One region of the Micromonospora sp. bgisy143 genome, then DNA from elsewhere that is predicted to be linked to it. Evidence: riboswitches for the same ligand, from Rfam matches in the RefSeq annotation. Region 1 holds a riboswitch; the other holds the start of a gene.
The links. Region 1 has a riboswitch for cobalamin ahead of AC3EN4_RS21990 (ribonucleoside-diphosphate reductase subunit alpha). Riboswitches for the same ligand answer to the same signal wherever they lie in the genome.
Positions count from the first base shown of each region.

Region 2: another riboswitch for cobalamin. It lies ahead of cobN (cobaltochelatase subunit CobN); the one in region 1 lies ahead of AC3EN4_RS21990 (ribonucleoside-diphosphate reductase subunit alpha).

Region 1 covers NZ_JBYIRN010000020.1:19,194-33,902, reverse strand. Annotated here, with positions in the region: gene AC3EN4_RS22010 (GH92 family glycosyl hydrolase) at 1-2,912, shown strand, start outside; gene AC3EN4_RS22005 (histidine phosphatase family protein) at 3,047-3,643, opposite strand; gene AC3EN4_RS22000 (CbtA family protein) at 3,640-4,404, opposite strand; gene AC3EN4_RS21995 (CbtB domain-containing protein) at 4,395-4,598, opposite strand; cobalamin riboswitch at 4,656-4,729, opposite strand; cobalamin riboswitch at 4,905-5,118, shown strand; gene AC3EN4_RS21990 (ribonucleoside-diphosphate reductase subunit alpha) at 5,258-7,645, shown strand; gene AC3EN4_RS21985 (ribonucleotide-diphosphate reductase subunit beta) at 7,699-8,694, shown strand; gene AC3EN4_RS21980 (family 43 glycosylhydrolase) at 8,857-10,671, opposite strand; gene AC3EN4_RS21975 (FadR/GntR family transcriptional regulator) at 11,082-11,852, opposite strand; gene AC3EN4_RS21970 (ABC transporter substrate-binding protein) at 12,003-13,271, shown strand; gene AC3EN4_RS21965 (carbohydrate ABC transporter permease) at 13,277-14,257, shown strand; gene AC3EN4_RS21960 (carbohydrate ABC transporter permease) at 14,257-14,709, shown strand, end outside.
Region 2 covers NZ_JBYIRN010000006.1:126,207-140,915, forward strand. Annotated here, with positions in the region: gene AC3EN4_RS10920 (MFS transporter) at 1-1,204, shown strand, start outside; gene AC3EN4_RS10925 (aldo/keto reductase) at 1,278-2,174, shown strand; gene AC3EN4_RS10930 (hypothetical protein) at 2,239-2,907, opposite strand; gene helR (RNA polymerase recycling motor ATPase HelR) at 2,918-5,074, opposite strand; gene AC3EN4_RS10940 (hypothetical protein) at 5,201-5,704, opposite strand; gene AC3EN4_RS10945 (ATP-binding protein) at 5,947-8,211, shown strand; gene AC3EN4_RS10950 (hypothetical protein) at 8,234-8,953, opposite strand; gene AC3EN4_RS10955 (RNA polymerase sigma factor) at 8,946-9,521, opposite strand; gene AC3EN4_RS10960 (hypothetical protein) at 9,646-9,981, shown strand; cobalamin riboswitch at 10,301-10,477, shown strand; gene cobN (cobaltochelatase subunit CobN) at 10,736-14,404, shown strand; gene AC3EN4_RS10970 (VWA domain-containing protein) at 14,401-14,709, shown strand, end outside.

The DNA of each region.
Region 1 (14,709 bases):
CGGCCGGCACGTTCCTCGCCGGTGACCCATTGGACTGGGGTGGGGTGTACACCGAGACCAACGGCTGGAACTTCGCGTTCACCGCGCAGCAGGACCCCCGGGGCCTGATCAACCTGTACGGCGGGCAGCAGGCGTTGCGTGACAAGCTCGACACCTTCTTCGCCACGCCGGAGAACGCCGACCGCCCCGGCGGCTACGGCGGCGTCATCCACGAGATGATCGAGGCCCGCGCGGTGCGGATGGGGCAGCTCGGCATGAGCAACCAGCCGTCGCACCACATCCCGTACCTGTACGACGTCGCCGGCGCTCCCGCCAAGACGCAGGCGGCCGTGCGCGAGATCCTGCGGCGTCTCTACGTGGGCAGCGAGATCGGCCAGGGCTACCTGGGTGACGAGGACAACGGCGAGATGTCAGCCTGGTACGTGCTCAGCTCGCTGGGCATCTACCCGTTGCAGGCGGGCTCGACCCACTGGGCGATCGGCTCGCCGCAGTTCACCCGGATGACCGTGCACCGCCCGACCGGCGACATCGTGGTCAACGCCGCGAACAACGACAACCGCAACGTGTACGTGCAGAGCGTGAAGGTCAACGGCAAGAAGCAACGCGCCGTCTCCGTCGACGTGTCCGCGCTCGCCAAGGGCGGCACGATCGACTTCCAGATGGGACCGAACCCGTCCTCGTGGGGCACCGGTCCGGACGCCGCGCCCCCGTCGCTGACCAAGGGCAACGCCGTACCGCAGCCGTTGCAGGACGTCACCGGGCCGGGCCTGGGCACCGCCACCGTCGGTACGGGTCAGGACGCGTCGACGCTCTTCGACGACTCGTCCACCACCCAGTTGACCGCGTCGTCGGGTACGCCGCAGATCGGCTGGACCACCCGTGGCGGCCGGCAGCAGCCGACCTACTACACCATCACCTCCGGCGCGGCCGCGGGCGACCCGGCCGACTGGCGGTTGCAGGGTTCCTCCGACGGCCTCACCTGGAACACGCTGGACTCGCGGGCGGACGAGGTGTTCCGCTGGCGCAACCAGACCCGGCCGTTCCGGATCGACAAGCCCGGGCGGTACTCCCGGTTCCGCCTGGTCGTGACGAAGACCGTCGGCGCGGCGCAACCGAACCTGGCCGAGATCGAACTGCTCGCCGGCGGCGACCTCGACCTGGGCGGCGGCGACATCACGGTGACCGCCACCGACGGCGTGCACGCCCGCTCCGGCGCGCCCGTCACGCTGGCCCTGGCCACCGTCACCGGTGGCGTCGCCGACGACTACCGCGCCACGATCGACTGGGGCGACGGCTCACCGGCCACCGAAGGCACGCTGACGCTGAGTTCCCGGGAGGTCTACCGGGTCAGCGGCGAGCACACCTACGCCACGCCCGGGTACCACCAGGCGAGCGTCACGGTGACCGACGGCGTCGGTCAGGGTTCGGTGACGGTCGGCGTCGACGTCGCGTACGCGGCGAAGTCCAGCCTCACCGCGGCGTTCGACACCGTGTGTGTCGGTGACGAGGGCACCCTCGCGGCGGACTGCGACGCGAAGTCGTGGGCGTACTCGCGGGCCGCGCTGGCGGCGGCCGGCGTGACCCAGGGGCAGCGGCACCAGGTGCCGGGCACCGCGCTGGGCTTCACCCTGCCGCAGGTCCCGGCCGGGCAGCCGGACAACGCCACCGGCAACGGCGCGACGATCGCCCTGCGCCTGCCGGCCGACGCCACCAGCATCTCGTTCATCGGCGCCGGCACGCAGGGCAACCAGGACACCACCGGCACGGCGACCTTCAGCGACGGTAGCACCGCCAGCGTTCCGATCCGGTTCAGTGACTGGACGCTGGGCGGCAACGCCAACGGCACGCCGTCGTACGGCAACATCGTGGTGGCGAAGTCCGCGTACCGGCTCAGTGGCACCAGCCGTGACGGCGCCCAGCCGTTCCTGTTCGCCACCACGCCGTACCAGATCCCGGCGGGCAGGACGCTGGTGTCGGTGACCCTGCCGACGCAGACCGGCGATCCGCGCTCGGTGGGCCGGATCCACGTGTTCGCCGTCGCCGACGACGGCACTCCGGCCGCCGCGCTGGTAGCCAGCGCTCCGGGCGATCAGAGCGTCGACGCCGGGCAGGTCCTCACGGCGAACCTCGGATCGGTGACCGGCGGTGTCCCCGACACCACCGGCTACCGGGCCCGCGTCCAGTGGGGCGACGGCACCGTTCCGGAGGACGCCACGGTCGGCGCGGACGGCGCGCTGAGCGGCCGGCACACCTACGCCGCTGCGGGCACCTATACGGTGCGCGTCACCGCGTGGGACACGCTGTCCAGCAGCACCGCCACCTTCACCGTGACGGTCCGGTCGGCCGGGGCGGCCACCACCCTCGCGGTGTCCGGCACCCAGTCGGTCACCGCCGGTGACACGGTCACGGTCGTCGGCAGCGGGTTCACCGCCGGCGAGCGGGTGACGGTGGGCCTCGCGGCCGGCACGACCCGCGAGGTGACGGTCTCGGCGTCCGCGACGGGCACGGTCCGCGCGACCGTCCCGACCTCCGGGGACACGCCGCCGGGGCGGTACGCGGTCCGCGCCACCGGCGCGTCGTCGGGCACGCCGGCGACGGCGACCGTGCAGGTGAGCGCGGGTTCGGCGGACCCGGCCTACCAGCCGCGCCTGTCGTTGCCCACGCCGACCGCGCCGCGCGGCACGGCGATCACCGTCGACGGCGCCGGCTTCGCACCGAACGAGACGATCACGGTGAGCCTCGGCGACGGTCGTCGGGTCGGCACGGTACGCGCGAACGGTGACGGCATCGTCGCCGGTGGGACCGTGGCCGTTCCGGATTCGATGGAGCCCGGAGTCACCAGTGTGACGCTGTCCGGGGCCCGCTCGAAGGCGACGGTGTCCCAATCGTTCACGGTCACCGGCACGAAGTAGGCCGGAAGTACCTCAGTCGGGCGGGCCGTGCTCCACGGCCCGCCCGACATCCGTTGGGGGTCCACCCGATCGAGGGCGCCGACCTCGCCACCCCACATCTGGGGCAGCTCGACAGGGGCCGTGGTGAAGGTTCGTCACCCCTTCGCCCATGCCGGCGACGCGTCCAGGCGGAGCTGCCAATGTGGGCCGTGGCCGGTGAGCCGGACGACCGCCAGCGGCGCGACGTCGAATTGCCGGTACGTCGCCAGCGGCAGATCCAGGGCGTGCACGATGGCGACCCGGATCACGAGCGGGTGGGTGACGGCGGTGACCCGTCGGCCGCCTCCGCGCTGCGCGTCCAGCCACCGACCGACGCGTCGGCGCACGGCGACGATCGACTCACCACCGTGCGGCGCGGCGTTCGGATCGGACAGCCACTCGCGCAGCGCGTCGGGCCGTTCCGCCGCGATCTCCGCGAGGGGCCGGCCGGTCCAGTCGCCGTAATCGCAGTCGGCCAGCGCCGCCTCGACGGTGGGCGCGAGGCCGAAGATCTCGGCGGTCTCGACGGCCGCCGCCGCAGGGCTGGACAGGCATGCCACGGTGTCGCCCGCCCGCCGGCCGGTGTCGGCGGGGGAGAGGGCGAGGGCGGCCCGCCGGCCGCCCTCGTCCAGGTTGTCGTTCCCGCCGAACCGGGTCTGCCGCAGGGCTGCGGTGTGACCGTGGGCAACCAGCCGTAGGCGGGTGACGCTCACCCGGCCAGTCGTGCGCCGGTGGCCGCCAGCCGCCGGTGCATCAGGGCGGCGAAGAGCAGGCCGATTCCGGTCCACAGCACGGTCTGGGTGCCGAGCGAGGCGAGCCGGAAGCTCCACAGCAGCGTCGCCGGGAAGTCACCGGGGACCTCCTGGAACGACGGCAGCACCACGTACGACACGACGGTGACCAGCAGGAACCCACCGACCGCGGCACTGGCCCGCAGCCAGACCGGCGCGTGCTCGCCCACCGATCGGTAGCCGAGCGAACCGGACCAGACCGCGACCAGGCCGAGCACCACCATCAGCAGGTAGGTGACCGTGCGCTGGTCGATGGTGGCCGGGTCGCCGACGGCCGGCGGATTCGGCGGGTACTTGAGGAACGGCACGATCACCGCGCCGAGCAGCGCGCCGGCGGCCAGCAGCAGTCCCGACCGCCCGTCGTCGACGGTGCGCCGACGACGGGCGAGCAGGACGTACGCGGTGGCCAACAGGCCGCCCATGGCGACTCCGAACAGGCCGGTGGCCAGGAACAGACCGCCGCGTTGCCCGTTGCGACCGACCACGGCGTCCTCGCCGTGCTGGTGCCCGTCGGCGGCGGGCTCGGCGTGCGTGGCCGCCTCCTCGATGGCGATGGCCGCCTCGACGTGTGGCTCTCCGACGACGTAGGCGAACGTCCCGGCGAGCAGGCCGGCCACCAGGCCGGCGAGCAGCCCGCGCAGCAGGACCGTGACGAACGTGGGTGCGGTGCCGGTCAGTGGCACGGGACACCGAGCAGGTGCCGGCCGTCGTGCATCAGCTCGTGCAGGTACGTCCCGCTGCGCGAGACCGCCCCCTGGTCGAAGGCGACGAGGTAGGTCAGCAGGGCGAGCGCGGCGACGGTGGCCAGCACCGTCCACAGCAGACGGGTCGGGACAGCGGGGTGCGCCAGCGGCTGGCTGGACGTGGAACTGGACATGCGTGACGAACCTCCTCGGGGATGACGCGTCCCCATCGCAAGGCTGCGGACGAGCGAGCGTCCTGGCTCGCGACCCCCGGGCTGGGGGCCGCTCACAGTGGCGCGACCGCGCCGGATTCTCACCGGCTTCCCTCGCGTCGCCGCAGATAGTGGGTCGACCGTATCCGGGCCGGATTGGTCGGTCAAGCCGATGACGGCGGTCGGCGGCAACGCCGCCCGATGGACCGATCGACGACGGCCGTCACCGTCGAGCGCGACACGCCGAGCCCGACATGTGGGGTGTGACAAACGTGCCCGCCCCTATATATGGTGTCGACCGCAGCTGGTTCGGCCGCTCGTCAGGAGTGGCCGAGGCAAGAGGGAACCCGGTGGAAATCCGGGACTGCCCCGCAGCGGTGAGTGGGAACGAAAGCCGTCATCGGCACTGGGCCACCGGCCTGGGAAGCGACGGCCAGTAGGTGACCGGGCAGGCCCGGACGCGCCCGCGAGTCCGAAGACCTGCCAGCGCGCCGCGTACCCGAACCCGGGCGCGCGGTGGTCCGAGGCCGCGTGGGACGGCCGACGCCAGCCGACCCACGCCGTACGGGCGTGGCGTTCGACGGTGTCGGTCTCCTCGTGTCCGAGGGCCCTGGAGGTCCCGAACTCGCGAGGAGCAAGTGGTGACAGTCACCGAGGTGGTCCCGGTCAACGGCGAAGCCCCGCGCTCGGTTCCCGTGCGGGTCCGTACCCGCGACGGCGGTACCGAGGCCGTGGACGTGCACCGGATCGTGCGGACGGTCGAGCGGTGGGCCGACGACCTGCCCGACGTCGACCCGATGCGGGTGGCGACCCGTACGATCAGCGGCCTGTACGACGGCGCGACGACGGCCGAGCTGTCCTGGTTGACCATCCAGACCGCAGCCGAGCTGATCGGCGTGGAGCCGCAGTACTCGCGCCTCGCCGCCCGGCTGCTCGCCAGTGCGGTGGACCGGGAGGTACGCCGGCAGGACATTGCGTCGTTCAGCGCGGCGATCCGGACCGGTCATGCCCAGGGCCTGATCGGCGACGACACCGCCGCGTTCGTCGCCGCGCACGCCCGGGTGCTCGACGACGCCGTGGACGCCGACGGCGACCGCCGTTTCGAGTACTTCGGCCTGCGCACGGTCTACGACCGGTACCTGCTGCGCCACCCGACGAGCCGCCAGGTGCTGGAGACCCCGCAGTACTGGCTGCTGCGGGTGGCCTGCGGCCTGTCCCGCACCCCGGACGAGGCAATCGACTTCTACCGGCTGATGTCCAGCCTCGCCTATCTCCCCAGCTCGCCGACGCTGTTCAACTCCGGCACCCGACACACCCAGATGTCCTCGTGCTACCTCGTGGACTCGCCGCGCGACGAGTTGGACTCGATCTACGCGCGCTACGCCCAGGTCGCCAGCCTGTCCAAGTTCGCCGGTGGCATCGGCATCGCGTACTCCCGGGTCCGGTCCCGGGGCGCGCTGATCCGTGGCACGAACGGGCAGTCCAACGGCATCGTGCCGTGGCTGCGCACACTGGACGCCAGCGTCGCGGCGGTCAACCAGGGCGGCCGGCGCAAGGGCGCGGCCTGCGTGTACCTGGAGCCGTGGCACCCGGACATCGAGGAGTTCCTCCAGCTACGGGACAACACCGGTGAGGACGCCCGGCGTACCCACAACCTCAACCTGGCCAACTGGATCCCGGACGAGTTCATGCGCCGGGTCGAGGCGGACGAGATGTGGTCGCTGTTCGACCCGAACGAGGTGCCCGAACTGCCGGACCTGTGGGGAGAGCGGTTCGACGCGGCGTACCGGGCCGCCGAGGCGCAGGGCCGCTACGTGCGGCAGGTCCCGGCCCGCGAGCTGTACGGGAAGATGATGCGGACCCTCGCGCAGACCGGCAACGGCTGGATGACCTTCAAGGACGCATCCAACCGGCTGTGCAACCAGACCGCCGAGCCGGGCAACGTGGTGCACCTCTCCAACCTCTGCACTGAGATCATCGAGGTGTCCAGCGACGACGAGACCGCCGTCTGCAACCTCGGTTCGGTGAACGTCGCCGCCCACCTGACCGACGACGGCATCGACTGGGAACGGTTGCGTGCCACCGTCCGGACGGCGGTGACGTTCCTCGACCGGGTCATCGACATCAACTACTACCCGACCCCGCAGGCGGCGGCGAGCAATCCCCGCTGGCGGCCGGTCGGGCTCGGGCTGATGGGGCTGCAGGACGTGTTCTTCGCGTTGCGGTTGCCGTTCGACGCGCCGGCCGCCCGGGATCTGTCCACGCGGATCAGCGAGGAGCTGTACCTGACCGCGCTGGAAACCTCCGCCGACCTGGCCCGCCGGTTCGGCGCGCACCCGGCGTTCGCGCAGACCCGGGCCGCGCGGGGGGACCTGCAACCGGACCTGTGGGGAGTCGAGGGTACGCAGACCGCGCGCTGGGACGCGCTGCGCCAGCAGGTGCGGGAGTACGGGCTGCGCAACTCGCTGCTGGTGGCGGTCGCGCCCACCGCGACGATCGCCTCGATCGCCGGCTGCTACGAGTGCGTCGAGCCGCAAGTCTCCAACCTGTTCAAGCGCGAGACGCTGTCGGGGGAGTTCCTCCAGGTCAACACCGCTCTCGTGCGCGAGTTGAAGGCCCGCGGCCGGTGGACCGAGCAGATCCGTTCGGCGATCAAGCGGGCCGACGGTTCGGTGCAGTCCATCGCGGAGCTGCCGGCCGACGTGCGGGAGTTGTTCCGCACCGCGTGGGAGCTGCCGCAGCGGGCGCTGATCGACCTGGCCGCCGCCCGCGCGCCGTTCATCGACCAGTCCCAGTCGCTGAACCTGTTCCTGGCGTCGCCCACCATCGGCAAGCTCTCCTCGATGTACCTGTACGCCTGGAAGTCCGGGCTGAAGACCACGTACTACCTGCGGTCCCGGCCGGCCACCCGGATCCAGCAGGCCACCGTCAGCGCGGTGACGCCCCTCGCTCGCGTCGCCGTCGCCGTCGACGCCGAGGCGCTGGCCTGCTCGCTGGAGAACCCCGAGTCCTGCGAGGCGTGCCAGTGACCGTCGCCGACACCACCACGACCGACCGCACCACCGACGCGAGGACCACGCACATGCTGCTCGACCCCGGGATGGACCTGACTCTCCGTCCGATGCGCTACCCGCACTTCTTCGACCGGTTCCGGGACGCCATCCGCAACACCTGGACGGTGGAGGAGGTCGACCTGCACGCCGACCTGGCCGACCTGGACCGGCTGTCGCCGGCCGAGCGGCACCTGGTCAGCCGCCTCGTCGCGTTCTTCGCCACCGGCGACACGATCGTCGCCAACAACCTGGTGCTCAACCTGTACCAGCACGTCAACAGCCCGGAAGGTCGGCTCTACCTGTCCCGGCAGCTGTTCGAGGAGGCCGTGCACGTCCAGTTCTACCTCAACCTGCTCGACACGTACGTGCCGGACGAGAGCGAGCGGTTCGCGGCCTTCGCCGCCATCGAGAACATCCCCTCGATCCGTCGCAAGGCCGACTTCTGCTTCCGGTGGATCGACTCCCTGCACGACCTGCGGGAGCTGCGTACCCGCGAGGACCGGCGGGCGTTCCTGCTCAACCTGATCTGCTTCGCCGCCTGCATCGAGGGGCTGTTCTTCTACGGCGCGTTCGCGTACGTCTATTTCCTGCGCTCGCGGGGCCTGCTGCACGGGCTGGCCTCCGGGACCAACTGGGTGTTCCGCGACGAGTCGATGCACATGGCGTTCGCGTTCGACGTGGTCGACACCGTACGCGCCGAGGAGCCCGACCTGTTCGACGACGACCTGGCCGACCAGGTCCGCCGGATGCTCACCGAGGCGGTCGAGTGTGAGGTCCAGTTCGCCGAGGACCTGGTGGGTCAGGGGGTGCCCGGGCTCACCCTGGCGGACATGCGCCAGTACCTCCAGCACGTCGCCGATCGCCGTCTCGCGCAGCTCGGGATCGCGCCGCACTACGGGTCGGCCAACCCGTTCGCCTTCATGGAGTTGCAGGACGTGCAGGAGCTGTCCAACTTCTTCGAACGGCGGGTGTCCGCGTACCAGGTCGGGGTGACCGGCACGGTCGCCTTCGACGACGACTTCTAGAACCCCCACCCCACCCCCGCCCCGCCCCGTCGATCATGAAGTTGTTGCACCCCTATCGGCGTTTCGGGGGCATTAACTTCATGATCGACGTCGGCGGCGGACGGGGTGTGGGGATGGGGTGGGGGTGTTCTTGGGGGTGGGGAACGGGGGACGTGGGAGGGGTCAGGCGGGGGTGCAGGTGGGGGTCGTGGTGGGCGGACTGGACGAGGTGATGGAACTGAGGTAGCCGGCGGTGGTCGACGCGCCCGGCGCGAGCTGGCCGTTGTAGCCGGCGTTCGCGACGGTCACCTGACTACCCGACTGGGTGAGGGTGCCGTTCCAGACCTGGGACACCGTCTGGCCGCCGGCGAGCGTCCAGGTGACCCGCCAGCCGTTGAGCGCGGCCGACCCGGAGTTGGTGACCGTCAGCCGCCCCTCGAAGCCGCCCTGCCAGGTGTTCACCACCGTGTTGGTGACCGCGCAGGATGTCCCGGCCGGGCTCGTCGGCGTTGGCGTGGGAGTGGTCGTGGGCGTCGGAGTGGGCGTGGGCGTCGCGTCCACGGGCGGGCTCGGCGTCGGGGTCGGAGTCGGGGTGGGCGTCGTGCCGTTGGCCTGGAACTGCCACCAGTTGATGTTGAACAGGGTGCCGCTGCCGCCGGTGAACCGCAGGTACAGGTCCTGGGTGCCGGTGGCGCCGGAGACCGGGCAGGAGACGGTCTGCCAGGTCTGCCAGCCGCCGGTGCCGGGTACCGCGCAGCTGCCCACCCGGGTGCCGGTGGGACCGCCGAGGCGCAGTTCGATGGTGCCGCCGGACGTCGCCGACGCGACCCGGGCGGAGAAGGACGTCGCGCCCGTACCGAAGCCGACGCCCTTGACCTTGACGTAGTCCCCGTTCTCGATCCACCCGACGTTCATCCCGCCCTCGCTGGCGGCCTCGGTCTCGATGCCGGAGCCCCAGGCGATGGTCTCGGCCTCCTGCCGCACGTACGGGTTGAGCGTGCCGATCTGCGGCGCACCCGTCGTGGTCATGTTGATCGTCGGGATGGTGCCGTTGGTGTTGTAGGTGAACTTCTCCACGGCCACCGAGCGGGTGTAACCACCACCCCCCGGTAGCGCCCCGTTGTGGTAGAAGAAGTACGAGCCGCCGTTGAAGTCGATGACTCCGGGGTGGTTGGTGAAGCTCGCTCCCTGGCGGGGCATGACCGTGCCACGGTAGGTCCACGGGCCGGTCGGGCCGGTGGCGGTCGAGTATCCGATGAACTCGGAGCAGCACTCCGCCGCGAACACGTTGTAGTAGATGCCGTTGCGCTTGTAGACCCACGGGCCCTCCTCGTAGAGGGTGGGCCGGCTCGCGTTGCCCGCCCGGGTGCCGAACCCGGCGGTGGTGAGCGGGATCTTGGTGGCGCTGCCGCTGTAGGAGATCATGTCCGCGTTCAGCCGGACGTACCACAGGTTCGGGTTGCCCCAGTACAGGTACGCCTGGCCGTCATCGTCGATGAAGACCGTGGGGTCGATCTCGCCGTTGCCCACCAGGGGACGGCCGATGGCGTCCCGGAACGGTCCGGTGGGGCTGTCGGCGACCGCGACGCCGATGGCCATCGAGTTGGTGGCCCGGGCGGTGACCGGCACGTACCAGTAGAACTTGCCGTTGCGGGCCACGACCTGGCCTGCCCACGCGTTGGCGCTCGCCCAGCTGAAGGTGGCGACGCTCAGCGGCGAGCCGTGGTCGGTCCAGTTGACCATGTCGGCCGACGACCAGACCCGCCAGTCCTTCATGGTGAAGTACGTGGAGCCGTCCTCGTCGTGGCCGGTGTAGAGGTAGACCCGTCCGTTGTGGACCAGCGGCGCCGGGTCGGCCGTGTAGATGTGCTGGACGATGGGGTTGTCCGCGCGGGCGGCCGTGGCCGGCATCAGCGTCGAGACGAGCAGCAGGCTCGCGAGCCAGGCGAGGCCGCGCCGGAGCCGGCTCGTGGTCCGCGGTGGCGGGGTGGGGCGCATCGGTACCTCCAGGGTGGGTCACGACGGGCGGGGCGGCCCGCCGCGTGCGCTGGCGGCGTGTCGCGGGTGTCGTCGCGGGTCGTTCGGGGTGGGGCTGCGGCGTTTGCCGCGAGCACGGCGGGAGGCGCTCGCGTGTCCACCCGTGGCTCCCGCGTGCGGCGGCCCGCCGTACGTCGACGGCGGTGGTCAACGTCCCTGCGGGAGGCCCGGTCACCCACCAGTGGGCGTTGGTCATGCACTGCTCCATCGACCTCGCTGGATCGGATGGAGCGGTGAAGCGTGCCCTTCGCCTCTGCGGCCCGAGGGTAGTCTGTTATCGCTAACATTCTCAAGCGATGGACGGACCTGGATTTCACGCCGCCGTCACCGGCGGGTCGGCGCAGGGTCGTACGCAGCGGTGGAAAGGCTGGTCAGCGCTGCAGTCGAGTCGGGCTTCCCGGTCCGCTGCGACGTACCAGCCACGCCTCGGTGATGTGCGTGAACATCGCCTGGGCCGCGCCGTCGGGGTCGTGGGCGGCGATGCGCTCGTAGATGCGCCGGTGCCCCTGGTTCGACGCCACGCACATGGCCCGTTCGGGCTGGCCCATGTAGCGCGCGGTGTTGACGACCTGACTCTCCAGGGACCGGACGACGCCCCGGGCGATGCGGTTCCCGGACGCCTGCATGACCGTGTCGTGGAAGGCGCGGTCGTGCTCCTGGTAGGTGACGTGGTCGTCGACCAACTCATCCATCCGGTCCACCAGCGCCCGTAGCCGGTCGATCGTGCCCTCATCGGCGAGGCGGGCGGCCACGTTGGCCATGTCGGACTCCAACACGCGGCGGGTGACCACCAGGTCGTCCAGGATCGCCAGGGTGTCGTCCTCGGCGATGGTCGCCGCGAGGACGAGTTCGTCGAGCATGTCCCACGACGAGGGTGGGGTGACGAGCGTTCCGCTGCCCTGGCGGACCTGCACGAGCCCCTTCTCCTGGAGGATCTTCACCGCCTCCCGGATGACGGTCCGGCTCACCGAGAAGGTCTCGCAGAGCACCGGCTCGGGGGGCAGTGGCGTACCCGAGGGGTGTGCTCCCTGAACGATGCGGGTCACCAGTTCGGCGGTGATCGCCTGAGCCAGATTCGTCGGGCGACGCGTCCAGGTCGGGGTCGCCGAGCCGTTGAGGGCCGACCGGTTCGATGTCGTCACGTTCACCTCCGCGTAGCCGCGGGAGCGGGCCCACGAGTCCGCCCCAGTGTACGGGCAACCGTTGACGTCAGACGTCATACGAGTTACGTTCTCGTCAATCTTGCATCGACGGCCGTTCCCAGGCCACTCCCCATATGAAGGTGAGCAACGATGAAGCAACGAGCAGTCTGGTCCGCGGTCCTCGTTGCAGGGCTGGCGCTGACAGGTTGTGGAAGCGCGACAGGTTCGGGTTCATCGTCCGGAGGCTCGGACAAGAAGCTGGTCGTCTGGGACTGGAAGTCCGGCGAGGCCAGCTCCGCCCAGTACGTGGAGAAGGCCAAGGCCGACTTCGCCAAGAAGCACAAGGACGTCCAGGTCGAGTTCGTGGCGCAGCCCTACGACGAGTACTACACGCTGCTGGGCGCGGCCATCCAGTCGGGCAAGGGACCGGACGTCATCCTGTTCAACGGTGGCGGCCAGATCCGCGACCGGGTGGACTCGCTCCAGCCGCTTGACGAGTACGTGGGCGAGGACCGCCAACGGCTGGCCGGCTGGGAGGCGTTCGCCAAGGGCGGCAAGACCTACGCCGCACCGGTGACGCTCCAGGGTCACCCGATCTACTACAACAAGGCGCTCTACGAGAAGGCCGGCCTCGACCCGGCGAAGCCCGCCACGACGTGGCAGGAGTTCGTCGCCAACTGCGGTGTCATCACCAAGCAGACCGGCGCCAAGTGCTTCGCCCTGGGCAACAAGGAGGGCTACGGCATCCAGTTCTTCCTGTCGGCCATGGCGTCGGGCGTCCTGACCCCGCAGGAGTACGACAACTGGATCGCCGGCAAGCGCGACTGGAACTCGCCGAACGTCAAGCGGCTCTTCGAGCTGTGGAAGGAGACCGGCACCGCGAAGCTGAACAACGACGGGGCCAACTCCACCGCCATGTTCAACGACGCGTTCGCCGTCTTCCAGTCCGGCAAGGCCGCCCACATGATCGGCCTGATGTCCGACATCGGGCACTGGAAGGACTTCAACGAGTTCATCACGCCCGAGAAGCTCGGCGTGATGATGGCCCCCACGGTGACCAGCGGCGTGACCCCCAGCCTGCCGTACGACGGTGGCATCGGGTACGCGGTCGCCAAGTGGACCAAGGACCCGAAGGTCGCCGCCGACCTGGTGCGCTCGCTGACCTCCACCGAAGCGCTGAAGGCGTTCTACGCCAACGCGGGCGCGATCACCGCGGACACCACCGTCGACGTGTCCGCGGGTGGCCCGTCGGTCACCACGATCGTCGGCGCGCTCAAGGCCGGCAAGCCGGCGGTGCACGTGGCGCTCTCCTCGAAGTCGCTCGACCTGATGGGTCGCCTCTCGCAGCAGTTGCTCAGCGGCTCGATCAGCGTGGACGAGGTCGTGAAGCAGATGGCCGCCTCGGACACGGCGGGCTGATCTCCGTGACGATCGGCAACTCGCTCCCGTCGGTCCGCTCGGCTTCGGCCGGGCGGGCCGGCGGGGTCCCGCCCTCCACGCCGCCGCCGCGCGACCGCGCCGTCTCCCGGCGCGCCGCCGGGGGCCGTCGCGCCGAACAGTTGGCGCCCTTCGTGCTGGTCGCCCCGGCCGTCCTGATCCTCGTGCTGCTGCGGCTGTACCCGCTGGCGCTGGGCGTCAACTTCTCGTTCACCGGCGACGGCGACCGGGACGGGGCGATGGTCGGCTTCGACAACTACCTGGACCTGCTCCACGACCCGCTGTTCCGGCAGGCGCTGCGCAACGTGGGGCTGCTGGTGCTGCTCCTGCCGGTGGCGGTGGCCATCCCGGGTCTGCTCGCCACGTTCATCTACCTGCGCGTGCCCGGGCACCGGTTCTACCGCAGCGTCTACTTCTTCCCGGCGGTGCTGTCCCCGGTCATCGTCGGCGCGATCTTCAACCTGCTGCTCTCGTTCGACGGTCCTGTCAACGTTGTCCTGTCCACCGTCGGCATCGGGCCCGTGGACTGGCTCGGTGATCCCGACGTCGCCATGTTCGCGGTCGTGGGCGTCCACGTCTGGGCGACCTTCGGGATGGCCCTGGTCGTCTTCCTCGCCGGCTTCGCGACCCTGGACGCCGCCCTGCTGGACGCCGCGCGGGTGGACGGCGCGTCACTGGCCCAGGTGATCTGGCACGTGATCATCCCCAGCCTGACCCGCACCATCCAGTTCGTCTTCGTGACCACGATGATCGGGATGCTCACCTCGATGTTCGGCCTGCTCTACGTCATGACCAGCGGTGGTCCGGAGGGCTCGACCTACCTGCCCGAGTACTACATCTGGATCCAGCAGGGCCGGATGAACCGCCCGGCGCTCGCGTCGGCGGCGTCCACCGTCCTGTTCGTCATCATGCTCGTCGTCGGGTTGGTGCAGCTCAAGCTGCTCCGACGCGCGGGAAGGGAGGACTGATGCCCCGCGTCCGACTCGGTAGATGGTTGCTCGTGATCCCGATGGGGCTGCTCGCGCTGGCGACGATCTACCCCCTGCTGTTCACGGCCAATGTGGCCATGAAGACCCGCCGGGAGTACATCCTCGACCGCTTCACGCTGGCGGACTCGCTGCGCTTCGAGAACATCACCACGGCGTGGACCAGCGTCGGCATGGGCCGGTACACCGTCAACTCGGTCATCGTCGTCGGCTGCTCGGTGTTCCTGCTGCTGCTGTTCGGGTCGATGGCCGGCTTCGCGCTGAGCCAACTGCGCTTCCGCGGCTCGACGGCGCTGTTCATCGGCTGCCTCGCGGCGCTCTTCATCCCGTTCCAGGTGATCATGGTGCCGCTGGCCCGGGTCATGGCCGACAGCGGGCTGGTCGACACGTACCCGGGGCTGATCCTGGCGTACGTCGCGCAGTTCCTGCCCTTC
Region 2 (14,709 bases), on a different contig from region 1:
CCGGCTCGCCCGCAACGGCGTCGCCCTCACCTTCACCCTGAACGGCCTCGCCGTCGGTAGCTGGTTCTCCCGGGTGCCGGCCGTCCGGGAGGCGCTGGACCTGTCCGCCGGCCGCCTCGGGCTGCTGTTGCTGGCGCTGAGCGTCGGCGCGTTGCTCGCCATGCCGACGTCCGGGCTGCTCGCCCAGCGTCTCGGCTCGGCCCGCACGGTGACCCTCGCCACCGTGCTGGTGGCGGTGGGCCTGGTCGTGGCCGGGTTGGGCGCGACGGTCGCCGGGTCGGCCGTCGTCGTCGCGCTGGGGATGGTCGCCTTCGGCTACGGCTCCGGGGCCTGTGACGTGGCGATGAACGTCGAGGGCGCGGCGGTGGAGCGTCGGTTGGGGCGTACCGTCATGCCCCGGTTCCACGCGGCCTGGAGTCTCGGGTCGGTGGCCGGCGCGGGCGTCGGCGCCGGGGCGGCCCGCCTGGACGTGCCGGTCGGCGCGCACCTCGCTGTGGTGGCCGTGGTGGTCCTGGTCGGCACCTTCCTCGCGTCCCGGGCGTACCTGCCGCAGCCGGTCGGGGACGCGGCCGACGGGCCGACGGACACCAGCCCGGCCGCCCGTCGGCGGGCTCAGCTCGCCGCCTGGCGCGAGCCCCGCACCCTGCTGATCGGGCTGTTCGTGCTGGTGGCGGCCTTCGCCGAGGGCAGCGCCAACGACTGGCTGGCGGTCGCGTTCGTGGACGGCCGGGACCTGAGCGAGGCGGCCGGGGCGGCGGTCTTCGGCGTGTTCGTCGTCGGCATGACGCTCGGCCGGACCGCCGGCACGGTCGCGTTGGACCGTTGGGGGCGGGTGCCGGTGCTCAGCGGCACCATCCTGCTCGCCGCCGCCGGCGCGACGCTGGCCGTGCTGGCCGGCTCGGGACCGGTGGCCATCGTCGGCGTCGCGCTGTGGGGGATCGGCGCGTCACTCGGCTTCCCCGTCGGCATGAGCGCGGCGGCCGACGAGGAGGCGCACGCGGCGGTACGGGTCAGCGTCGTCGCGGTGATCGGCTACACGGCGTTCCTGGGTGGCCCGCCGTTGCTGGGGCTGCTCGGCGACCACGTCGGTGTCCTGCGGGCGCTGCTGGTGGTGCCGCTGCTGCTCCTGCCGACGCTGGCCCTGGTGCCGGCGCTGCGCCCGCCGCGCGCCGCCGAGCAGGCTCCGGCAGCACAGAAAAACTAACCCGGATCGGGGCGTACCGGTATCGGGCGCGCGGCCGAGTGCGCCGCGCGCCCGAGCTGGCTACGGTCGCCCGATGCCAACCGACGAGATCACCGCCGCCGCGGCGGGCAGCTGGACCCTGGGCGACCGCCCGGTGCGCCGGATGGGCTTCGGCTCGATGCGGATCACCGCGAACCCCGACCCTGGACCCGCGGTGGCGCTGCTGCGCCGCGCGGTGGAGCTGGGCGTCAACCACATCGACACCGCCGCGTTCTATGTCTCGCCCGGCGGCACCCTGCGGGTGGGCACCGGTCCCGCCCGGTTTGCCACCGAGCTGATCCGGGCAGCTCTCGCCCCGTACCCCGAGGATCTGGTGATCGCCACCAAGGTCGGCTTCGGCTACGACCCGGTGGCGGGGTTCGGCGAGGCGGTCACTCCCGCGCAGCTCCGCGCGCAGGTCGAGGAGAACCTGCGTCGCCTCGGCCGCGAGCAGCTCGACGTGGTGAACCTGCGGCTCGGCCGGGGGGCGGGTCCGGCGCCGCTGGCCGAACGGTTCGGCGCCCTGGCCGAGCTGCGCGCCGCCGGCCTGATCCGGCACCTCGGGCTGTCCAACGCGCGGCCCGAGCAACTGGACGAGGTGGCCGGCATCGCGCCCGTGGTCTGTGTGCAGAACAACTACGGGGTGGACGCCTACCGGGAGCAGGACGCCTTCGTCCGGGCCTGCGGTGAGCGGGGGATCGCCTACGTGCCGTTCTTCGCGCTGGCCGGAACGGGCCGGGAGAAGGGCGCGACCGCCGCGCCGGGCGCGGCCGTCGAGGCGGTCGCCCGCGAGCACGGCGTCACGCCCCAGCAGGTACGCCTGGCCTGGACCCTGCACCAGGGCCCCCACGTCCTGGCCATCCCCGGCACCGGCGACCCGGCACACCTCGAGGAGAACATCGCCGCCGCCGCCCTCCGCCTGACCCCGGATGACCTGACCCGCCTGGGCTGACCGACCTCGTTCCCGGTGATCATGAAGTTATTGCCGTCGATGCCGGCGTGTCGCGCCGATAACTTCATGATCGCCGGAGCCAGACGCGGAGCGGGCCCGCCGGGACGAAGCCGGCCCGCAGGGGCGGGGGGAGGTCCGGCGCGGACTCGTAGCCGACCAGGGGCACGCCGGGCCGGGTGGCGACGACCGCCCGCCAGATCTCGTCCAGGTCGGCAGTGTGCGCGAACACGTTGGAGACGCCGCACGGATCGTCGCCGCTGAGCACCGCACCACCGACGACCGTGCCCTCCGGGTCGTGGCGGGCCAGCACCGCGACGCGTGGATCGGTCAGCAGCGCTGGTCGGAACAGGCTCCCGCCGCCGTGCGCGCTCGCCCAGGCCGCCAGCTCGTACGCGGTGGTGACGCGGGTGAGCGGCGGGCCGGGCGGCGGATCGGCCGGTGGGCGGTGGATCCACTGCGCGTCGAAGAGCACCCGGAACCCGTACGGCGTCAGGTCGAGGTCGGCGAAGCTGTCCTTCACCGACGCGCCCGCCCCGGCGTCGATCCGCGCCAGCAGCGCTGCCGGGTCGACGTCGGGGCGCAGGGTGACCGCGTCCGGATACCACTGTGGGGAGCGGCGGGGCACCGACCACGCGTCGGCGTCGATCCGGCCGGTGAGTCCGTGGCTGGCGCACATGGCGGCGCACCAGCGCGCGTTGTCGCGGGCCGCCGCCTTCCGCACATCGTCCGGCACGTCCGGCAGCCTAATCGGTGAGGATGACGAGTTGCCGGGTCGCGCGGGTCATCGCCACGTACCTGTCGACGGCCCCCTGGACGCCCGCGCCGAACAGGTGCGGGTTGACGAGGACGACCAGGTCGAATTCGAGCCCCTTGGCCAGCTCCGGGGTCGACGACCGGACCCGGTCCGTGGGCGTGAACGTCGGGTCGCCGATGACGCAGGCGATCCCCTCGGCGTGCTCGGCGAGCCAACCGTCCACGATGGCGTCCCGGTCGGCCACCGACGCGTGGATGACGGGGACCCCGTTGCCGCGGATCGAGGTCGGCACGTTCGCGTCCGGGAGTACGGCCCGGATGACCGGTTCGGCCTGCGCCATGACCTCCCGGGGCGTCCGGTAGTTGATGGTCAGCGAGGTCAGGGTCACCCCGTCGAGGCCGACGCGGGCGAGGCGTTCCGCCCACGACCCGGCGAACCCGTGCCGGGCCTGGGCCCGGTCTCCGACGATGGTGCAGCTGCGCGACGGGCACCGCGACAGCAGCATCTGCCACTGCGCGTCGGTCAGCTCCTGCGCCTCGTCCACCACGATGTGCGCGAACGGACCGGCCAGCAGATCCGCGGCGACGCCGGGCAGGACGGCCTCGTCGACAAGCGCGTCCTGCAGGTCCAGTTGACGCAGGCTCGACAGTACGCCCTCGCCGTCGTCGTAGGTGTGCGCCTCGATCAGCTCGTCGACGACCGTCGCCATGCGCGCGCGCTCGGCCGCGAGGGTGGCCGCGCGACGGCGGGTACGACCGGATGCCTCCGCGTCGCCGAGCCGCTGCCGTGCGGCGTCCAGCAGCGGCAGGTCGGACACCGTCCACGCGCGGGCGTCGGCGCGCTGGAGCCGGCGGACGTCGTCGGGGCCGAGCCAGGGGGCGCACCGGCGCAGATAGGCGGGCACCGACCACAGGTCCGCCACGATGTCGGCCGCGTCGAGCAGCGGCCAGGCCCGGTTGACCGTGGTACGGAGTTCCGGGTCGCGCCGCAGCGCCGCGCGTACCAGGTCCTCGGGCTCGTCGCCGTCGTACCTGCCGAGCAGGATGCTCAGCAGTTCGTCCCAGATCTCGTCGCGGGCCTCGTTGTGCGGGGTTCCCGGTCCGGGTGCCTCGAACGCCTGGGCCCAGTCGTCGGCGCTCAGCCGCAGGTCGGTGTCGCCGGCCGGTACGGTCAGCGCCGTCGTCGGCGGTTCCTCGTAGAAGCGCACGGCCGCGTCGACCGCCCGTACCAGCTCGGCCGAGGACTTGAGGCGGTCCACCTCCGGGTCGGTCTCGACGGTCGCCGTGGCGCCCTCGGGTACCAGGTCCCGCAGGGTGCAGGTCTGCACGTCCTCCTCGCCGAGGCTGGGCAGGACATCGGCGACGTACGCCAGGTAGGGCTGGTGCGGCCCGACGAACAGCACGCCGCCGCGCCCCTGCCGCAGGCGCGGGTCGGAGTAGAGCAGGTACGCGGTGCGGTGCAGGGCGACGACGGTCTTGCCGGTGCCGGGACCACCGTCGACGACGAGCGCGCCGCGTGATCCGGCCCGGATGATGGCGTCCTGGTCGGCCTGGATGGTGCCGAGCACGTCACGCATCCGGGCCGACCGGTTGCCGCCGAGGCTGGCGATGAACGCCGACTGGTCGTCCAGCGCGGCGTGCCCCTCGAACCCGTCGGGGGTGAACACCTCGTCCCAGTAGTCGCTGATCCGGCCGAGGGTCCAGCGGTACCGGCGTCGGCTGGCGAGGCCCATCGGGTCGGCGTGGGTCGCCCCGAAGAACGGCGCGGCGGCCGGTGAGCGCCAGTCGAGCAGCAGCCGCCGGCCGTCACCGTCGCTGAGGCCGAACCGTCCGATGTAGACGGGCTCGGGGTCGTCCGCGGGCACGATGCGGCCGAGGCACAGGTCCAGACCGAACCGCCGCAGCGCCCGTAGGCGGGCGGTCAGCCGCCGGACCTCCTCGTCCCGGACGACCGCCTGCCGACCCTTGCCGGCGGGTGCCCGGCGCTCGGCGTCGAGGCGGTCGGACAGGTCGACGATCGACTGCTGAAGGCTCGCCGCGATCGCGGCGAAGTGCTGCTCGTCCCGGGCGATGAGCGCCGGGTCGGCCTTGGCGGCCAGGTTCTCGGGAAGGTCGAACACGCTGGCCGCCGCCGACGACACGTTCATATTCAGGGCTCCCGTTTCCGCAGGTCATGGCCGTGGACGGGCCATTCTGCGGCACGGCGGGGGCCTTGCCGCAAGTCCCCCCATGCGGTATATGTTGGATATGGCGGAAGGTCCTGTTCCCCGTCGTCAGGGCTTCCGTTCGGCGTAGACAAGATCCATCGTGTCGGTGCGCCCGGCCCAGCTCAGGTCGAGACGCCAGCAGCCTGCTCGGGGCATGTCGATGATCGACGGCCCTGGCCCTCCGGCGACCTCGTGGGTCACTCTCGTGTCGGTGCCGTCCAGCGTGGCGGTGATCTTCAGCGTGGTCGACGCGTCCGCGGCCGGCGAGGTCGTGGCGGTCCGGGCCACCCAGAGGATCTTGTTGCTCGACCCGTCCGGCCGGACCTGCGCCAGCGGATGGCCGAACAGCACCGCCACGATCTCGCCTCCTGCGCCGAAGACGTGCGGCATGCGGGTGTCCCCGTGGAACCCCTCGTCCGCCCAGTCGGGCAGCGACCCCGTCTCGACGCGCCCCGCGCAGCCGGTCGGTGTGGTGGAATCCCGGTCCGCCGCAGGAGCGGCCGGCCCCGCGACCGTGCAACCCGCCAGCAGCAGGACCGTCCCCAGCAGAAGCCTGCCCCAGGTGACCATGGCGTTACCTCTCGACGACGTGTGCCCCACACCAGGAAGACACCACCTCGGTCGAACGGGTTCCTCTCCGCGACGTCGCCGGACCGCACGCCGGCCGTGTCCCGAACTGTTCCGCCCACCGGTTGGACAGCGACCGACCGGGGTTGCGCACGAATTCCGCGACCCGGACCATGAAAAGAATGGTTGGCGGGGGGCCTGACGGAGCCCGCGACGCGGCGGAGTTCGTGGGTCTGCTCCGTCGGTTGAAGGAAGACTCGGGCTGCACCTACCGGCAGTTGGAGCAGCGAGCGGCCCGGCGCGGAGTGGTGCTGGCCCGCAGCACCATCGCCGACACCCTGCGCCGCGACGCACTGCCCCGACCGGACACGTTGATCGCCTTCGTCCGTGCCTGCGCGCCGGGCCAGGACGTCCATCCCTGGCTGGCGGCCCGCAACCGGCTGGCCATGGCGTCCGCCGCGACCGCCGACCTGGACAGCGGCAGTGTGCGGGCGCCGGTGCCGCGACAGTTGCCCGCCCCGCCCGCGCTGTTCACCGGCCGAACCGACGAGTTGCGCTTCCTCGACGCCACCATCGGCCAACCGCACCCGTCGAGCCGGACGGTCCTGATCTCCGCCGTCGGCGGTGCGGGCGGGATCGGCAAGACGTCGCTGGTGTTGCAGTGGGCCCACACCAACGCCGACCAGTTCCCGGACGGGCAGCTGTACGCCGACCTTCGCGGGTTCGGGCCGGACCCCACACCGGTGCCGGCCACCGTGACGCTGCGGGGCTTCCTCCAGGCCCTGGGCGTGCCGCCCGGCTCCGTACCGGACCCGGTGGACGCACAGGCGGCGTTGTTCCGCAGTCTGGTCGCGAAACGCCGCATGCTCGTCCTGCTCGACAACGTCCGCGACACCGATCACGTCATCCCGCTGTTGCCCGGCAGCCCGACCTGCACGGTCCTCATCACCAGCCGGCACCAGCTCCGCGGCCTGGCCGTCACCCACGGCGCGAGGACACTCACCCTGGACAAGCTGTCCGAGACCGAGGCGCGGGACCTGCTCGGCGCCCACCTCGGCCCAGGCCGGGCGGACCAGCACCGCCAGGCCCTCGACGCGCTGGTGCGGCACTGCGGCGGCCTGCCGTTGGCGCTGGCGATCGTGGCGTCCCGGGCCGCCAGCTATCCCGACCACCCGCTCGACGGTGTGGTCCGTGACCTGCACGACAGCAGCGTCCGCCTCGACGCCCTGACCACCGGAGAGCTGCGGGCCGACCTCCGCGCGGTCTTCTCCTGGTCGTACCGGGCACTGAGCCCGCCGGCCGGCGCGTTGTTCGACCTTCTCGGTCTGGTTCCGGCGGTCGACATCAGCCTGCCCGCCCTGGCGAGCCTGGCCGCCACCTCCACCCAGCGGGCACAGGAGTTGGCGCGGGAGTTGGAGGACACGGCGCTGCTCCGGCAGCACGCGCCCGGCCGCTTCCGGATGCACGACCTGGTCCACCTCTACAGCGCACAGCGGGGCCGGGCCCGACCCGGTGGCGAGGACCAGGAGGCGGTACGCCGGCTGGTCGACTTCTACCTGCACACCGCCTGCGCCGCCGACCGGCTCCTCGATCCGCGCCGCCATCCACTCGTCCTCGGCCCACCGTCGCCCGGCTGCACGCCGGTGGCGCTGACGGACGCGAGTGCGGCCATGTCCTGGTTCGACGCCGAACACGAACGCGTGCGCGAGAGTCAGCGCCTGGCCATGGAACGGCAGTGGTTTGCACAGGTGTGGCAACTGGCCCGGACGTTGGTGACCTTCCACGCCCGCCGTCGGCAGGTCACCGACCAGCTCGCGGTGTGGCGCATGGGCCTCGCCGCCACCGAGCAGAGCGACAACATCTCGGCGAGCGCCATGGCACACCGCTATCTGGGCCAGGCCCACAGCCAGAACGGCCAGCACGACGAGGGCGTACGTCACCTGCGCCTGGCCGTCGACCGTGCCCGCGAGGCCGGCGACGCCGCCGAGCTGGCCCGGGGCCACTACGCGTTGAGCGTCAGCGCGGACCGCGTCGGTGACCCCCGTCAGGCGCTGGTGCACGCCCATGAGGCGTTGGTCGAGTTCCAGGATCTCGGCGACATGGTCGAGGTGGCGCGGGTCCTCAACGCGATCGGCTGGGAGTGCGCCCAGTTGGCGCGCTACGAGGAGGCGCAGGACAGCTGCACCCGGGCCCTGACCCTGTTCCGGGAGCACGGGCACCCCGACGGCGAGGCGGACACCCTGCACAGCCTCGGCCTGATCGCCGGCAACACCGGCCAGCAGCACTCGGCGTTGGCCTACTACCGGCAGGCGCTCGCGGTCTACCACGACGTCGGCAACACCCGGGGCGAGGCGGACTGCCTGGAAAGCCTGGGGGAACTGCACGAGAGCCTCGGGCAGCACGGCGACGCGCGCGACGCCTGGCAGCGCCTGGTCGTCCTGCTGCGCGTGCAGGGCCGCGAGACGGAAGCCGTCCAGGTCGAGCACCGGATGGGCCTGCCGCCGCGTTGAGATCCCGGAAGGGCCACGGTGGTCAGGGAAGCGACCGGGCGATCTCGAGCGCCTCGGCCATGTCGCGGGCACCCTCCAGCCGGTAGGTCACGCCGGCCTGCTCCCAGATCAGGGTCGACGCGGCGAGTCGGGCGGTCTCCCGGCGGATCTGGCCCGACCGGTCGACGTAGGACAGCACGTGCGGACCGTCCACCCAGACGGCTAAGTCGCCCTCGACCTGCGTCCACTCCACTCCCGGCCGGCTGGTCCTCTTGTGGAAGGCCAGGTCGAGGCGACCGTCGAACGCGTCGAGGCGGACGCCGCCACCCTGGTAGAGCAGCGTCGCGACCCGGTAGGCGCCGGCGCCGTCCGGGTCGGCGACCGACACCCGCTCCGGTGGGCCGAGCGCGGCGGGCACCCGGACCGGGAAACGTACCGCCCGGCGCGCCTCGTCGAGCCCCACCGTCCGCAGCGACGGCAGGGGTGACGGCTCGTCCTGCGGCGACGACGGCGTGGACGACGTGACGATGCCGACGCCGGCGAAGCGCAGCACCTCGCCGACCGCGTCGGCGACGGCGGCACGCGTTGGCGGCAGCGCCGCGACCAGCAGGGCCGCCAGCGCCGCCGCGGCCAGGGAGCGCCACCGTCGCCATCTGGGTACGCGTCCGACGAGCCGATCGTGTACCCGTGCGGTGACGTCCGGCGCGGCGGGCGTCTCCAACCACCCGCCCAACTCCCGCAGCTCCGCCTCGAGGTCATCCATGGTGCACCGCCTCGTCGGTGAGCAGGGCCCGCAGCTTCGCCAGTGCCCGTGAGGTACGCGACTTGACCGTGCCCCGGGGCCAGCCCAGCATGACGCCCGTCTCCTGCTCGCCGAGATCGAGGAAGAACCGACAGACGATCACCTCGCGGTCGCGTACCGGCAGTTGCCGCAGGGCCGCCACCAACGCGGCCCGACGCTCGCCGGCCAGGACCGCGCCGACGGCATCGTCCTCGGCGATCTCGGGTGGGGGGTTCGCCGCCGCGCGCAGGACCAGGCCGTCGCGGCGCGTGCGGGAGCGGTGCAGGTTCCGGGTCTCGTTGGCGACGATCGCGAGCAACCAGGAGCGGAAGGACGACTCGCCCCGGTAGCGGGACAGCTTGCGGTAGCCCTTCACGAACGCCTCCTGGACGACGTCCTCGGAGTCCGATCCCGCGCCGAGCAGCACCGCCGTCCGGTACGCGGACGCGGTGTGCCGGGCCACCAGGAGGTCGTACGCCTCCAGGTCGCCGGCTCGGGCGCGGGTGACGAGCACGTCGTCGTCCAGGGGAACCTCCGGTCGGACTCGCACTGATGACACCACCCGCCCGCGTCGGGTTCCGCCCCGCGGGAGTCAGATTTCTCCCACCCGGCGTGCAGCGGATTGCCAGGAATCGGTGCTGAACTGGGAGTGGCGTCGAGGAGAGGGGCAGGGCATGGGCTGGTTCAACCGGCGGTCTCGCAGCGGCGAGGGGACCCCGACGAAGCTGGACCGAGAGGCCACCCGGGACGACCTCGCCGCGCTGGAGGCGTTCGTCGCCAGTCGGCGGGGTGTGGAGTTCTACCTGGAACCGGAGACGACCGCCACCGACACCACGGTGGTCGCGATCGCCCACGACGGGGAGTGGATCCGGCGCCGTACCGGCACGCCCCGCGCGGCGGGCGACATCGCCCGTAAGCACGCGGTGCCGCTGTACGAGGCGGCCCGCACCGGCTACCCGGAGCGGATGCGGGTGTGGAATCGGGCACACCCGGAGCGCCACGCCCGCTGAGATCCGCCCCGCACGGTCCACCGCACCACCCTTGCTCCCGGCGGAGCCGCCGAGCGCCGACGGTGCCCGGCCTGCGCGGTTGCTCCGTGCCGGCGATCGCGCAGCCCAGGGCGTGTGTGGCCTCCTTTGCTCTGCTTACCTATAGGCAACGGTTAGACGCCGTCACTGTCGCTCATAGGTAAGCAGAGCAAAGGACGCCGAGCAGGGATCCGGGGCGTCGCGGCGTGCCGCTACGCGGTCGCGTCGCCCGCCCAGGTGTCGGTGGGTCACGCCCGTGCGGCGGGCCGGGGCGGCGTTGACCGGCAGCGCAAGGGTGTGGCAGCATTCGCGGCCTGACGGCAGTGAAGGAAGTCGGTGCGAATCCGACGCGGTCCCGCCACTGTCACCGGGGAGTGATCCCCCCTCGTGAGTCACGGCCGTGTGTCTGCGGTTGGAAGGCCGGGGGAGAGCATCGATCCGGAAGCCAGGATACTTCGGCCGTCGGGACGTACCCCAGGGCGTGGACACCCGAGGAGGACCCGATGACGCATGGCGTCTCCATCATCGACGGCCGCTGCCGTCTCACGTATCGCGACCGTGCTGTCGCCGCGATCGGCATCGTCTCCGTTCCCCGCTGAGGTCCGCACCACGCCACCCGTCGCCGCCGGCCCCACGCCGGTGAGCGGTCGCGGTGCCTGCTGAACCCCGCGCCTACCCGCACGTCGTCGCCCAATCGCTGCCGCGAGCGCGTCGACGTTACCGTCCGGAGCCTGCCGTGCGCATTCTGCTGCTCTCCACCGCCGACACCGACCTGCTGGCCGCCCGCGCCAGCGACGCCGACTACCGGCTCGCCAACCCCGCCCGGGTGGCGGCCGACGCCGTACCCGCCCTGCTCGATGGGGTCGACCTCGCCGTCGTACGCCTGCTCGGCGGTCGGCAGGCGTGGCCGGACGGCCTCGCCGCGGTGCTCGCCAGCGGCGTACCCGCGGTCGTGCTCGGCGGCGAGGCGGTGCCCGACGCGGAGCTGATGGCGGTCTCCACGGTGCCGTCCGGCGTCGTCGCCCAGGCCCTCGCGTACCTGGTCGAGGGCGGGCCGGACAACCTGGGGGAGCTGGCCCGGTTCCTCTCCGACACGGTCCTGCTCACCGGCGAGGGGTTCGCCGCGCCCACGCCGACCCCGGCGTACGGCGTGCACGGCGCGCACCCCGGCGAACCCGACCGGCCGACCATCGGAATCGTCTTCTACCGGGCGCACGCACTGGCCGGCAACACCGCCTTCGTCGACGTGCTGGCCGAGGCGGTCCGCGCGGCCGGCGGCAACCCCCTGCCGATCTTCTGCGGCTCGCTGCGCGGGCTGACCGCCGGCGCCGGCCCGCTCGGGCTCTTCGCCCGCTGCGACGCGCTGCTGGTCACCGTCCTCGCGGCCGGTGGCGCGGTCGCCGCTGACGCCTCCGGAGGCGGCGACGAGGACGCCTGGGACGTCGGCGCGCTCGCCGCCCTGGACGTGCCGGTCATCCAGGCGCTCTGCCTGACCAGCACCCGCGAACAGTGGGCCGGCAGCGACGCCGGGCTGTCCCCGTTGGACGCGGCGATGCAGGTGGCCATCCCCGAGTTCGACGGCCGGATCGTCACCGTGCCGTTCTCGTTCAAGCAGGTCGACGCCGACGGCCTCTCGGTGTACGCCGCCGACCCGGAGCGGGCCGCCCGCGTCGCCGGCATCGCGGTCCGCCACGCCCGCCTGCGGTACGTGCCGAACCCCGACAAGCGGATCGCCGTGGTGCTCAGCTCGTACCCCACCAAGCACTCCCGGGTCGGCAACGCCGTCGGGCTGGACACCCCCGCCTCGGCGGTCCGGCTCTTCGCCGCGCTCGCCGAGGCCGGCTACGACCTGGGCCACGCACCGCCGCCCACCGACGGTGACGCGCTCATCCACGCGCTGATCGCCGCCGGCGGGCACGACGTGGAGTGGCTCACGCCGGAGCAGTTGGCCGCCGCCGAGGCCCGGATCCCCGGGGCGACGTACCGGCGGTGGTTCGACCAGGTGCCGGCGCAGTTGCGCGAGCGGATGCGGGAGCACTGGGGTGAGCCGCCCGGCGAGCTGTACACCGACGGCGGCGACATCGTGCTGGCCGGGCTGCGCTTCGGCAACGTGGCGCTGCTGATCCAGCCGCCACGCGGCTTCGGGGAGAACCCGATCGCCATCTACCACGACCCGGACCTGCCACCGAGCCACCACTACCTGGCCGCGTACCGCTGGCTCACCGCGCCGGTCGCGGACGGCGGCTTCGGCGCGGACGCCGTGGTGCACCTGGGCAAGCACGGCACCCTGGAGTGGCTGCCCGGCAAGGGTCTCGGCCTGGCCGCCGACTGCGCGCCCGACGCCGTCCTCGCGGACCTGCCGCTGGTCTACCCGTTCATCGTCAACGACCCCGGTGAGGGCACCCAGGCCAAGCGGCGGGCGCACGCCGTGGTCGTCGACCACCTGGTGCCGCCGATGGCCCGCGCCGAGACCTACGGCGACCTGGCCAAACTGGAGCAACTGCTGGACGAGTACGCCACCGTGCAGGCGCTCGACCCGGCCAAGGTGCCCACCGTGCGGGCGCAGATCTGGGACCTGGTCCGCGCCGCCGAGTTGCATCACGACCTGCACGCCGAGGCGATGCCCGACCCGGACGACTTCGACGACTTCGTGCTGCACCTCGACGGTTACCTGTGCGAGGTCAAGGACGTGCAGATCCGCGACGGCCTGCACATCCTCGCCGACGCGCCCACCGGTGAGCCCCGGGTCAACCTGGTCCTCGCGGTGCTGCGCGCCCCGCAGGTCTGGGGCGGCGCGTACGCCCTGCCCGGCCTACGGCAGGCCCTCGCCGCCGCGTACGCCCTCGACGAGCAGGCGCTGCTCGCGACGCCCGGGCAGCGGATCGCCCTGCCGGCCGCGCTGACCGACGCGGTGGACGGCCCGGCCGGTACGGCCGCCGACGCGATCGACCTCATCGAAGGACTCGCCCGGCGGCTCGTCGTCGGCATGGAGACCCTCGACTGGGCAGCCGACGCGGCCGAGGTGGTGGTCGCCGAGGTGACCGGCCAGCCGATCCCGGACGCCGCGGCGGTGCTGCGCTTCGCCGCCACCGAGCTGGTACCCCGACTCGACCGCACCACCGACGAGCTGCGGAACACCCTCGGGGCGCTGGACGGCCGGTTCGTGCCGCCCGGCCCGTCCGGCTCGCCCACCCGGGGTCTGGTCAACGTGCTGCCCACCGGCCGGAACTTCTACTCCGTCGACCCGAAGGCCATCCCCAGCCGCAACGCCTGGGACGTCGGCGTGGCCCTGGCCGACTCGCTGCTGGCCCGGCACCTGGCCGACACCGGCGCGTACCCCCGTTCGGTGGGGTTGACCGTGTGGGGCACCAGCGCGATGCGCACCCAGGGCGACGACATCGCCGAGGTGCTCGCGCTGCTGGGCTGCCGGCCGGTGTGGGACGAGCGGTCCCGGCGGATCACCGGCGTCGAGGTGGTGCCGACCGCCGAGCTGGGTCGGCCCCGCGTCGACGTCACGGTCCGCATCTCCGGCTTCTTCCGGGACGCGTTCCCGCACGTCGTGGCGCTGCTCGACGACGCCGTGCGGCAGGTCGCCGCGCTGGACGAGCCGGACGAGGAGAACTACCTGCGCGCGCACGTCGCCGCCGACGTGGCCGAGCACGGCGACGAGCGGCGGGCCACCGCCCGGATCTTCGGCTCCAAGCCCGGGGCGTACGGCGCCGGACTGCTGCCCCTGATCGACGCGCGGACCTGGCGCGACGACGCCGACCTGGCCGAGGTGTACGCGGTCTGGGGCGGGTACGCGTACGGCCGGGGCCTGGACGGTCGGGAGGCGCGCGCCGACATGGAACGCTCCTTCGCCCGGATCGCCGTCGCGGTGAAGAACCAGGACACCCGCGAGCACGACATCGTGGACTCGGACGACTACTTCCAGTACCACGGAGGGATGGTGGCAATGGTCCGCCACCTCACCGGCACGGCACCGGCGGCGTACGTGGGTGACTCGGCCATGCCGCACGACGTGCGCACCCGCACCCTGGGCGAGGAGACCCGGCGGGTGTTCCGCGCCCGGGTGGTCAACCCGAAGTGGATCGCCGCGATGCGCCGGCACGGCTACAAGGGCGCGTTCGAGCTGGCGGCCACCGTGGACTACCTGTTCGGGTACGACGCCACCGCCGGAGTCGTGGACGACTGGATGTACGAGCACCTGGCCGCCGCGTACCTCTTCGACGACACCACCCGGGAGTTCCTCAGGCAGTCCAACCCGTGGGCACTGCGGGGGATCACCGAGCGCCTGCTGGAGGCCGCCGACCGAGGGCTGTGGGCCAAGCCCGAGCCGGCCACCCTCGACCGGCTCCGCGACGAGTACCTGGCCAGCGAGGGCGACCTGGAGGATCGGGCATGACCACCTACCCGTTCAGCGCCGTGCTCGGCATGGCCGACATGCGGCTGGCGCTGCTGCTCAACGCGGTGTCCCCGGCGATCGGTGGGGTCCTCGTCCGGGGCGAGAAGGGCACCGCCAAGTCCACCGCCGTCCGGGCCCTCGCAGCGCTGCTGCCGCCGGTGCGCCGGGTCGCCGGCTGCCGCTTCGGCTGTGACCCCGCCGAACCCGACCCGGCCTGCCCGGACGGCCCGCATCCCGCCGCGGCGGCGGCCGAGACCGGGCCGGCGCGCCTCGTCGAACTGCCGGTCGGCGCCGCCGAGGACCGG